One region of the Streptomyces sp. NPDC037126 genome, then DNA from elsewhere that is predicted to be linked to it. Evidence: riboswitches for the same ligand, from Rfam matches in the RefSeq annotation. Region 1 holds a riboswitch; the other holds the start of a gene.
The links. A riboswitch is a leader RNA that binds a small molecule or an ion and turns the genes downstream of it on or off. The one in region 1 is predicted to bind cobalamin.

Region 2: another riboswitch for cobalamin. It lies ahead of ACZ7FF_RS04670 (cobalamin biosynthesis protein); the one in region 1 lies ahead of ACZ7FF_RS05835 ((2Fe-2S) ferredoxin domain-containing protein).

Annotation. Positions count from the first base shown of each region.
Region 1 is NZ_JBVJTD010000002.1:174,105-179,655, reverse strand. Features, by position in the region: gene ACZ7FF_RS05855 (MerR family transcriptional regulator) at 1-349, opposite strand, end outside; gene ACZ7FF_RS05850 (sigma-70 family RNA polymerase sigma factor) at 581-1,192, shown strand; partial or broken gene ACZ7FF_RS05845 (carbonyl reductase) at 1,445-1,750, opposite strand; partial or broken gene ACZ7FF_RS05840 (LysR family transcriptional regulator) at 1,747-2,103, shown strand; cobalamin riboswitch at 2,190-2,310, shown strand; gene ACZ7FF_RS05835 ((2Fe-2S) ferredoxin domain-containing protein) at 2,372-2,770, shown strand; partial or broken gene ACZ7FF_RS05830 (acyl-CoA dehydrogenase) at 2,749-2,932, shown strand; gene ACZ7FF_RS05825 (enoyl-CoA hydratase/isomerase family protein) at 2,929-4,005, shown strand; gene ACZ7FF_RS05820 (CbtB domain-containing protein) at 4,432-4,647, shown strand; gene ACZ7FF_RS05815 (CbtA family protein) at 4,679-5,551, shown strand.
Region 2 is NZ_JBVJTD010000001.1:1,016,582-1,022,132, forward strand. Features, by position in the region: gene ACZ7FF_RS04665 (cobyric acid synthase) at 1-1,170, opposite strand, end outside; gene ACZ7FF_RS04670 (cobalamin biosynthesis protein) at 1,167-2,105, opposite strand; cobalamin riboswitch at 2,204-2,345, opposite strand; gene ACZ7FF_RS04675 (hypothetical protein) at 2,491-2,718, opposite strand; gene ACZ7FF_RS04680 (inorganic phosphate transporter) at 2,755-4,014, opposite strand; gene ACZ7FF_RS04685 (lysozyme) at 4,159-4,923, opposite strand; gene ACZ7FF_RS04690 (class II aldolase/adducin family protein) at 5,119-5,551, shown strand, end outside.

The DNA.
Region 1 (5,551 bases):
CGTCACCGAGCGGCAGCCCGCCCCCGGCCCCGCCGCGCCGGGCGTCCTCCCGGGGAGGTGGCGCCACGGGGGGACGCCCGGAAGGAGAGGGGGAAGGAGCCCCCTCGCCGTGCGTGAGACGGGCCACGCGGGCCGCCTCGGCCGGGGGCGCGCCCGCCGCCGCCAGTCGGCACATCTCCTCGACCATCGCCACGTCCCGCGGACTCCAGCGCCGGTGACGCCCCTGCGACCGGGAGGCGGGCCCCAGGCCGTAGCGGCGGTCCCAGGAGCGCAGGGTGGTGGGGGAGACACCGAGCCGGCGGGCCACCGCGCCCGTGGTCAGGCCGGCCGCCTCCGTCTCCTCACTCATGACCGTCACCTTCCGCTGCTCCGTGCGGCCCGTCAGCCGTCCGGGAAGTCCCTGTCCCCAGGTTAAGCGATGCACGATCGATGCGAGTTGTCCACGCCTTTCCCCGCGGCGCACGCTGAACCAAGGGGACAGCGGCACGTACCGCGCGGTGGGCCCGAGGCCGCACCGCCGACCGGACCAGTGCCGCGCCCACCGGCGACGCCCGCCCGGCTCACTAGGAGAGACGTGGTCATGCACCGAATTCCGGCCGCACCCGGCTCCGTCACCACCGTCGAGCCCGCTCACGCCCATCCGTCACCGGACGCCGCGGACGGCATCGCGCTGTCCGCGGACGCCGCCGCCTGGTCCGCCCTCCACCGGCGGTGGGGCGGTCTCGTCCACGGGCTGGCCCAGCAGGCGCTCGGGGACGCGCGGGAGGCGGAGGACGTGGCGCAGCAGGTGTTCACCGACGCCTGGCGCGGCCGGCACGGATATGTGCCGGAGCGGGGCACACCGGCCGCCTGGCTCGTCGGGATCACCCGGCGCAAGGTGGCCGACGCGCTCGCCGCCCGTGCGCGTCGCGCCCGGCTCGCCGCGGTGGCCGCCGAACTGCTCCCGGAGCAGCACCGCGAGACCGGCGCCGAGCCCGAAGCCGCCCTGGACCGGCTGGTGGTGGGCCGGGCGCTGTGCCAACTCAGCTCCGCGCAGCGGCAGGTGCTGCACCTGGCCTACTACGAGGACCTGACGCAGGCCCAGATCGCCCGGATCACCGGCTGGCCGCTCGGCACGGTCAAGAGCCACACCCGGCGCGGCCTCGACCGGCTCCGCCGCTGCCTGGAGGACTCGGGCGTCGCGACGGCCTGACGCGCAGAATCGATGCAACCTGGGCGCTGCTTCCTGCCCGGTTCGGCGCGCGCACCGCGTCCGCATCCCGTGACCAGCGGTACCGCCCACCGCGACCCCGTACCGACCGCCGCGGGCGTCGCAAAGAGGCGCACGACGCGTACGACGACACGCCCGCCGGGAGGAACGTGACCGTGGGAACGGACCGACGGGACGGCTGCCCGTCTGTGAAGTCGACATCCCGGGAGGCCGAGGCGTGTCGAGCAGCCGGCCTCAGGGCTTGAGCATCCGGTCCTGCTCCACCGGGGGTGTGCCGTCGTGCCAGTCCAGGGCCTTGCCGAAGCGGATCAACTCGCCGTACAGGGCGGGGTCGACGTGCTCGGCGAACACGACGTCGAGCACGGCCCGGGCGGCTTCGGAGGGCGTCTGCGCCTGGCTGTAGTCGCTGAACCAGGGCCGGGAGGTCGCGGTGTCGACCATGCCGGGGCAGACCGAGGCGAGGAGGGTGCCGGTGGCGAGGTCGCGCTCGCGGCGTTCGGCCGCGACCGCCCGGACGGCGGCGACCTGCGCCACCTTCGAGTCTGCGGGGTCAGTGCCGGATCGCCGGCTCCTCCTCGGGAGAGGACCGTGCGATGGGCGTGTGGCCCGGCCTGGACGAGCGGCCCGAGATCGCCCACACCGCCCGCGACTGGCTGGCCAAGCTCCGGCTCGTCGCCGCGGGCTGCGGGCTGACCACCGTGCCGGCCGTCTTCGGCGCCATGGCGCCACCGGGTGTCCGCGTCCTCCCGGTGCGCGGCGGTCCCCAGGAGCGGCGGCGCCTGCTCCCGGCCCGGCTTCCCCACCCGGCGACCGAGGCGGTCGGCCGGCTCGCGGCGATCCTCCGCGCTGTCGCCCTGGAGGCGGACGCGCCTCCCGCACCACCGCCGTCGTGAGGACGGGCCCCTCGCACGGCGCCCGGAGGTCGTGCCGGTACCGCGTGATGCGATGATGATCGGCGACATAAGGCGACGGCGGTCCGAGGAAGCCGGTGTGAATCCGGCGCGGTCCCGCCACTGTGACCGGCGAGTGAGTTCGGGCGGGCCACCGCGGCGACGCGGGTGGCACGGCGGGGCGAGCGGCGAGCCGGGAGCCAGGAGACTCACGCGGTCGCCTCCTCGAGCGACACCGGGGCGGATCTCCCCGGAAGAGGGGAGCGGCGCCGTGCCCGGGAAGCCCACGGAAGAGACGTCGAGCGGGGCCGCGAAGGGCGGCGAACCGGTGCCGTGCCGGGTCGTCGTCTGCCGCGACTGCTGCTGCGGCACCCCCAAGGTGACAGGGGTCGACCACGCGGCGCAGACCGCGCGGCTGCGGGCCGAGGTGCCGGTGCGCGTCTCGGAGTGCCTCGACGTGTGCGACCAGGCCAACGTGGTCGTCGTACAGCCGTCCGCCGCGGGCCGGGCCGCCGGTGCGCGGCCGGTCTGGTTCGGCCTCGTCAACGATGCGGACGCGACCGAGGACATCGTCGCCTGGGTGCGTGCGGGCGGCCCGGGCGTGGCACCGCTGCCGGACATCCTCGACCTGTACGCCTTCAAGCCGCCGCGGCGCACCGTGGGTTCCTGAGACCCCGGCGGTACTCGGTCGCCGACCGTGCGCTCCAGCCGCCTCGGCGGGTCCGGCATCGAGAAGATCGTCCGCGCTCCGCACGTCCATCAGATCCTGGAAGGAACGAACGAGATCATGCGAGTCATCGTGGCCCGGGGCCTGACGGAGGCGCTCGGATGACCGCTACCGACGAACCCGTCCTGTTCCGCACCACCGGCCGGGCCGCCCACGTCATCCTCAACCGCCCCAGGGCGCTCAACGCCCTCAACCACACGATGGTCCGCCGCATCGACGCGGCCCTCACCACATGGGAGCACGACCCGGCCGTGCAGGCCGTGGTCGTCACGGGCGCCGGGGAGCGCGGCCTGTGCGCGGGCGGCGACATCCGACGCATCCACGACGACGCCCGCGACGGCGACGGCACCGCGTCGGCCGCGTTCTGGCGCGACGAGTACCGCCTCAACGCCCGGATCGCCCGCTGTCCCAAGCCGTACGTCGCCGTCATGGACGGCATCGTGATGGGCGGCGGGGTCGGCCTCTCCGCCCACGGCAGCGTCCGCATCGTCACGGAGCGGTCGAGGATCGCCATGCCCGAGACCGGGATCGGCTTCGTCCCGGACGTCGGTGGCACCTACCTGCTGGCCCTCGCCCCGGGCGAACTGGGCACACATCTGGCCCTGACCGGCGCGCAGATCGGCGCCGGCGACGCCCTGCTGTGCGGGCTCGCCGACCACTTCGTACCGGCCGACGCGCTCCCGCACTTCGTCGACGGCCTCGCGGACACTCCCGTACGGGACGCGCTCGCCCGCCATGTACGGCCGGTGCCACGGGGCGAGTTGGCGGAGCGCAGGGAGTGGATCGACGACTGCTACGCCGCCGACACGGTCGAGGAGATAACCGACCGGCTGCTCGCGCACGGCGACCCGGCCGCCAAGGAGGCCGCGGAAACCCTGTTCGCCAAGTCGCCGACCGCGCTGAAGGTCACCCTCGCCGCGGTGCGCCGCGCCCGGCGCCTCGGGCCCCTGGAGCGCGTCCTCGACCAGGAGTACCGCGTCTCGTGCGCCGCCCTGAGCACCCCCGACCTGGTGGAGGGCATCCGGGCCCAGGTCATCGACAAGGACCGCGACCCGCGTTGGTCGCCCGCCACCCTGGCCGAGGTGACCGACGCCGACGTACAGCGCTTCTTCGCGCCGCTCGGCGAGCACGAACTCGGCCTCGCCGGGCCGGAAGCCGCCCCGGAGGCGGCCTGGTGAGCCGTACCGGTGCCTTCGTTCGCGCTCGGGCACGCAGGACGCCGTCCACGCGATCGCGGCCCGGCCCCTCCGCAACTGGCCGTCGACTAGTACGAATTCACTACCGAGGGCGGACGCGGGCCTGCCGGCGCCAGTGGGCGGACACGGGCCGGACGGTGCGGGCGACCGGCCGGGAGGGGGACCGGTCCTACGCAGGGCGGTGAGTGCTCAGGGCCACACCCCCTCGGCCAGTTGTCCGATTGACGGACCATCTCGTGGGTCCGTACGCTCCGTTTGTAATGACGGCCTAAGGAAGCTGGTGGAATTCCAGCACGGTCGCGCCACTGTGAACAGATCCTCCCCAGGGCGGGTCTGGAGTCAGACCCTGGGCCGTCATGACGCTCCACTGAACCGAGGGACGCACGATCCCCTGAAGGAGGCTCACTCATGAGCAGCATGTCCGCGCCCGCCGCGCTTCCCACCCCGGTCGTCCTGCCCGCCGCGAAGGCGGTGTTCTGGCTCGTCGGAACCGCGCTGATCGCGCTGGCCTTCTACTACTTCATCGGTGTCGACCAGGGCGCCTACTCCGTCTTCGGCAAGGACATGCACGTCCACGAGTTCGTGCACGACGCCCGCCACTTCCTCGGCTTCCCCTGCCACTGACGGGAGCCGGCACGGACACGGACATCTGAACATGGAAAAGAGACTCATACTGCGCGGCGTCATCGCCGGCGCGGTCGCCGGTCTGCTCGCCTTCGTCTTCGCCCGGATCTTCGCCGAGCCGCAGATCAACAAGGCCATCGACTACGAGAGCGGCCGCGACGCCGCGCAGGAGGCTCTCGACAAGGCCGCCGGCATCGCACCCGGCGCCCCGGATCCGGACATCTTCAGCCGCACGATCCAGGCCAACGTGGGCATCGGCGTGGGCATGGTCTTCTTCGGCATCGCCATGGGGGCCCTGTTCGCCGTCGCCTACGCCGTCTGCCTCGGCCGGGTCGGCAACCTGCGTCCCCGCAACCTGGCGATGCTGGTGGCGCTCGGCGGCTTCCTCGGCGTCTACCTGGTGCCGTTCGTGAAGTACCCGGCCAATCCGCCGGCGATCGGTCACCCGGACACGATCAAGGACCGCGGCAACCTGTACCTGGCCATGGTCGTCTGCTCGGTGGTCTTCCTCGTCGGCGCCGTCTGGCTCGGCAAGCGCCTCCAGTCCCGCTTCGGCAACTGGAACGCCACGCTCCTCGCCGGCGCCGTCTACGTCGTCGCCATCGGCATCGTGATGGCACTGCTGCCGCAGCTCGGTGAGCTCTCCGCCAACGTGCACGAGTACGGCCACCACGCCACGGAGACGCCCCTGCCCCTGACCAACCCCAAGGGCGCGATCGTCTACCCGGGCTTCCCGGCGGACGTGCTGTTCTCCTTCCGCTTCTACTCGGTGGCCGCGCAGGCACTGCTGTGGGCCGCCCTGGGCCTCGTCTTCGCCCCCATGGCGGAGCGGCTGCTCGATCCGGCGCTCCGGGCCTCGGCCAAGCCCGCGCCGAAACAGCCGGAACCCGTCGGCGCCGCCTGA
Region 2 (5,551 bases), on a different contig from region 1:
CTCGCCCAGGGCCTCGCCGACGGGCCGGGCGAGGGTCTTCTCACGGGCGAACCGCACCCGCACGGGCAGCACGCCGAGCCCGGGGACGGCGCCGGCGCGCGACTCGACCTCGTCCTCGATGTGCTCGCCGAGGATCTGGAAGCCGCCGCAGACGCCGAGGACCGGGCGCCCCTCGGCGGCCCTGCGCACGAGGGCGTCCGCGAGCCCGCGCTCCCTCAGCCACTGCAGCGCCCGGACCGTGCCCCGGGTCCCCGGAACGACGACCAGGTCCGCGTCGGCCAGCTCCTCCGGCCGGTCCACGAAGCGCACCACGACGCCCGGTTCGGCGGCCAGCGCGTCGACGTCGGTGAAGTTGGACATCAGCGGGATCGCGCACACGGCGACCCGCAGCACGTCCTCGCCGAGCGGGGGAGCGACCGTGGACTCCCGGACGGTGCCGCGCAGCGACACCCGCAGCCCGTCCTCCTCGTCGATGCCGAGCCCGTGCCGGAACGGCAGTACGCCGTACGCCGGGCGCCCGGTGAGGCCCTTCAGCATCTCCAACCCGGGCTCCAGCAGGGAGACGTCACCCCGGAACTTGTTCACCAGGAACCCGGCGACCAGCTCCTGGTCCTCGGGCGAGAGCAGGGCGACCGTGCCGAAGAAGGACGCGAAGACGCCCCCGCGGTCGATGTCCCCGACCACGAGGACGGGCAACCGCGCGCCCCGCGCGATCCCCATGTTCACGATGTCGGTCCGGCGCAGGTTGATCTCCGCCGGGCTGCCCGCCCCCTCACAGATCACCGCGTCATACGTGCCCCGCAACTCGGCCAGGCAGTCCAGGACCGTGCCCAGCAGCCGCTGCTGGCGCCCCCCGTGGTAGCCGCGCGCGCTCAGCTCGCCCACGGGTCTGCCCAGCAGCACCACCTGGCTGCTCTGTTCACCGCCGGGCTTGAGCAGCACCGGGTTCATCTGCGCGGTCGGCTCGATCCGGCACGCCTGGGCCTGCATGGCCTGGGCCCGCCCGATCTCCGCCCCCTCGCGGGTCACGAAGGAGTTGAGGGACATGTTCTGCGCCTTGAACGGCGCGACCTTCACACCCTGGCGCACCAGCCACCGGCAGATCCCGGCCGTCACGACGCTCTTGCCGGCGTCGGAGGTGGTGCCGGCGACGAGGAGACCACCGCTCACTTCGCACGTCCCTTCACGAGTCGGCGCGCGGCGACCGTGGCGCCGAGCGCGAGCAGGCCGACGCGGCGGGAGAGCCGTACGGCCCGGTCGATGTCGGTGACCCGGACGGCCCGTCCGCCGCCCAGCACGGGGCGGTGTTCGACACGGCCGCCGTAGGAGAGGGTCCCGCCGAGGCGTACGCCGAGGGCGCCCGCGAAGGAGGCCTCGACGGGCCCGGCGTTGGGGCTCGGGTGCTTCGCCGCGTCGGCCCGCCACGCCCGTACGGCGCCGCGCGGGTCGGGTCCGGCCAGCGCGGCGAGTACGGCGGTCAGCCGGGCCCCCGGCCAGCCGGCGACGTCGTCGAGGCGGGCCGAGGCCCAGCCGTAGCGGCGGTGGCGCGGGGACCTGTGACCGACCATCGCGTCGAGGGTGTTGACCGCGCGGAACCCGAGCAGCCCGGGCACCCCGGCCACGGCGCCCCACACCAGGGCGCCCACGACGGCGTCGGAGGTGTTCTCGGCGACGGACTCGACCACGGCCCGGGCGATGCCGTCGGCGTCCAGGGCCTGGGGATCCCGGCCGCACAGGTGGGGCAGTCGGGCCCGGGCCGCCTCGACGTCCCCCGCCTCCAGGGCGCGCCCGACGGCGCGCGCCTCCCGGGCGAGGGAGGTGCCGCCGACGACGGCCCAGGTGGCGGCGGCGGTCAGCGCGACGCCGGCGAGGGGGGAGGGGCGTACGGCGCGCGCGGCGACCGTGCCGAGGGCTACGGCGCCGCCGGCGCACACGACGGTGTGCAGCGCGCCCCAGCCGCGGTGGTCGTGCCACAGCGCGCCTTCCACGGCGGCGGCCGCCCGTCCGAACACGGCGACCGGATGCCCGCGGCGGGGGTCGCCGAGGAGCAGGTCACCGAGAAGGCCGGCGGCGGCGCCGTACGCGTAAATGCGATCGGCACCCATCGGCTCAGCCGGCCGTGGGCGCGGAAGCGGTCCTGGTACTGGTCCTCGGGCAGCCGAGCATCGCGATACGTGTCCTCACTCAGGGTGTCCGCGCCCTGGTACGGCGAGATCCGGCGGCGAGAGTTCCTGGCTCCCGGGGGTTCTTCCCCGGTGACAGTGGCGGGACCGCGCCGGATTCGCACCGGCTTCCTCTTCTGCCGCCGTAGATGGCCTGGGCAGTCCACCACGCACCCGGAACGGCCGTCAACTTGCCGTTGACCTGCGAGGGGAGAGTGTGCCGATCCCCACACCGCGGTGCCTGCGGGTACGAAAGAGGCTCCCCGCCACACCAGGTGGAGGGGAGCCTCTCGGGACTGCTCGGTCGTGCCTCGGGCCTGATGCCCGGTCAGGCCTTGACCACGATCAGGTAGAAGCCGTACGCCACCGCCGCCGCGCAGGCCGCGAAGCAGACGTAGGCGCCGGTGACGGCGAGGGCCGCGGAGTCGCCCTGGGACGAGGCGCGTTCGCGCCGGGCCAGGCCCCTGATGCCGAGGGTGAACAGGGCCACCAGGCCCACGGTGGCCACGAGGCTGACGCCGAAGACGGAGCCGATGGCCGCCCAGTCGATCTTCATGGGGATGCTTCCTTAGTAACCGGAGGAGTGACCGGGTCAGACGGTGGCGGCCGGGGGAGCGGCCGGGGCGGCGGTGGCCGGTTCGGCGGCCGGGGAGGGGATCGTGGCCGTCAGGCCCTCGGCGACCGTGCCCACGGGGGGCGGGGTCACCGCGGCGATGGCGGTGGTCACCACGCCGGCCGGCTCCGCGGTCCCGTCGACGGCGTTGACGTTCGTGTGGTCGATGACCTCGCGGCGGGAGAGCTTCCAGATGGTGGCGCTCGCGGCGACCAGGAAGACGGCGACGACGGCGGTGCCCCAGCCGCCCAGGCCGGTGACGGTCTCGGCGCCCGCGCCGACCAGGGCGGCGGCCGGCAGGGTGAGCACCCAGGCGACGGCCATGCGGGTCGCGGTGGACCAGCGGACCACACCGCCCTTGCGGCCCAGGCCCGCGCCCATCACCGAGCCGGAGACGACATGGGTGGTGGAGAGGGAGAAGCCGAGGTGGGAGGAGGCCAGGATGGCGGTCGCGGCGCTGGTCTGGGCGGCGAAGCCCTGGCGCGGCTCCAGGTCGGTCAGGCCCTTGCCCATGGTGCGGATGATGCGCCAGCCGCCGATGTAGGTGCCGAGCGCGATGGCCAGGCCCGCGGAGAGGATCACCCAGGTGGGAGGGTTGGAACCGGGGGCGATGGCGCCGCCCGTGATCAGCGCGAGGGTGATGACGCCCATCGTCTTCTGCGCGTCGTTGGTGCCGTGCGCGAGGGAGACCAGGCCGGCGGAGGCGATCTGGCCGGCGCGGTAGCCCTTGCGGGTGGCCTCGCCCTCGTCCTTGCCGCCGACACCGTAGGAGAACCGGGTGGCCAGCATCGAGGCGATGCCCGCCACCACCGGCGCGGCGACCGCCGGGAGCAGCACCTTGGTGACCAGCACGTCACCATGGACGGCGCCGAGGCCCGCGGAGGCGACGGTGGCGCCGATCAGACCGCCCATCAGGGCGTGGGAGGAGCTGGAGGGCAGCCCCACCAGCCAGGTCACCAGGTTCCAGAGGATCGCGCCGACGAGCGCGGCGAAGATGACCTCGGGACGGATGCCGGTCTCGTCGACGAGACCTTTGGAGATCGTGTTCGCGACCTCCACGGAGAGGAATGCGCCCACCAGATTGAGGGCGGCGGACATGGTCACCGCGATCCTGGGCTTCAGGGCGCCTGTCGAGATGGTGGTGGCCATCGCGTTCGCGGTGTCGTGGAAACCGTTCGTGAAATCAAACGCGAGTGCGGTTACCACCACAATCGCGAGGATCAGCGAGAAGCTTTCCATTTACCCAGGCAATCGTTCGAGGTCGTTGGCTGGACGAACGTAGGCAACCTGGGTGAACGGAAGATGAACTGAGTCGGGCATCGGGGTGTCCATGACGGGCGATCGGGATTCCGCTTGCGGATGCGGGTCCAGGCGCCCCTTGGGCTACCAACCCCGCGCGAACGCCCGCAGGCTGCTCGCCGGGCCGTTGAAGAGATTCTGGTCACCCGGCAGCCCGCCGCCGGTGCCGTACTGCCAGATCGTCCAGTAACGCCAGCCGCCCGGCAGCGTCCCGGGATCCGAGCTGCCGTGCCGCGCGATCCACAGCGCGTGGCGGGAGGCGAAGGCGCTGCTGTCGCCGGTGCACAGCTTCCACCACTCGGCCGTGGTGTAGATGACCGGGCGGCGGCCGGTCTCCCGCTCGATCTCGTCACTGAACGACCAGATCCAGCGGATCATCCGCTCCCTGCTCAGCCCGTAGCACTTCTGCTGTTCGTTGTACGGGTTGTACTCGATGTCCAGCGCCGGCGGCAGCGTCCAGCCGTCCGCCCGCCAGTCCCCGCCGTTGCGCACGAAGAACTCGGCCTGCCGGGCGCCGGAGGACCTGTCCGGCAGCGCGAAGTGGTACGCGCCCCGGAGCAGGCCCGCCTCGCGCGCGCCGTCGTACTGCGCGTCGAAGTAGGGGTTGCGGTAGTCGGTGGACTCGGTCGCCTTGACGTAGACGAACCGCGCGCCGTCGTCCTGCGCGGCCGGCCAGTCCACCTGCTTCTGGTGGGACGACACGTCGTGCCCGCGGGGCAGGCCGTCGGCCCACCCGGCGGGCCCGGCCGGGTGGGCCGAGGCGGTCGTGGCGCTCGCGAGGGCGAGCCCCACCGCGGCCGCCACGAGCACACCGGCGCGGCGGCGGAGGAAGGTGCGTTCACGGGCCATGTGCCGTCTCTCCCGGGGTGGCGGACGACCCGGTCGTCCGGCGGGCAAGAGGGATCATTGAAGGCCCGCCGATCACCGCGGCGGCACTGTATTTCTGGCGTTTCGCGGTGAGATCCCCCGTTCGGGGGCACGGCTTCGCACGACCGAAGCGCCCGTACGCCCGCCCGCCGACGGGCCGGCTGGCAGGATCGCCGCATGACCGAACAGCGGCGGGACGCGGACGAGGAAGCGGCGCACCTGTGGGCGGCACTGGTCGCGACGGCACGCCGGAGCGTCGCCGACGGACTGGTCGTCGGCACCTCCGGCAACGTCTCCGCGCGCCTCGGGGACCTGGTGCTGGTCACCCCCTCGGGCGTGCCCTACGACCGGCTCACCCCGGACGACATCACCGGGTGCGACCTCACCGGGCGCCAGGTGCTCGGCACGCTGGTGCCGACCAGCGAACTGCCCATGCACCTCGCCGTCTACCGCACCACCGACGCCCGCGCGGTCGTCCACACCCACGCCGTGCACGCCACCGCGGTCTCCACGCTCGTGCCCGAACTCCCCCCGGCCCACTACATGACCGGCGCCCTCGGCGGCCCCGTCCGCGTCGCCCCCTACGCCACCTACGGCACCGACGAGCTCG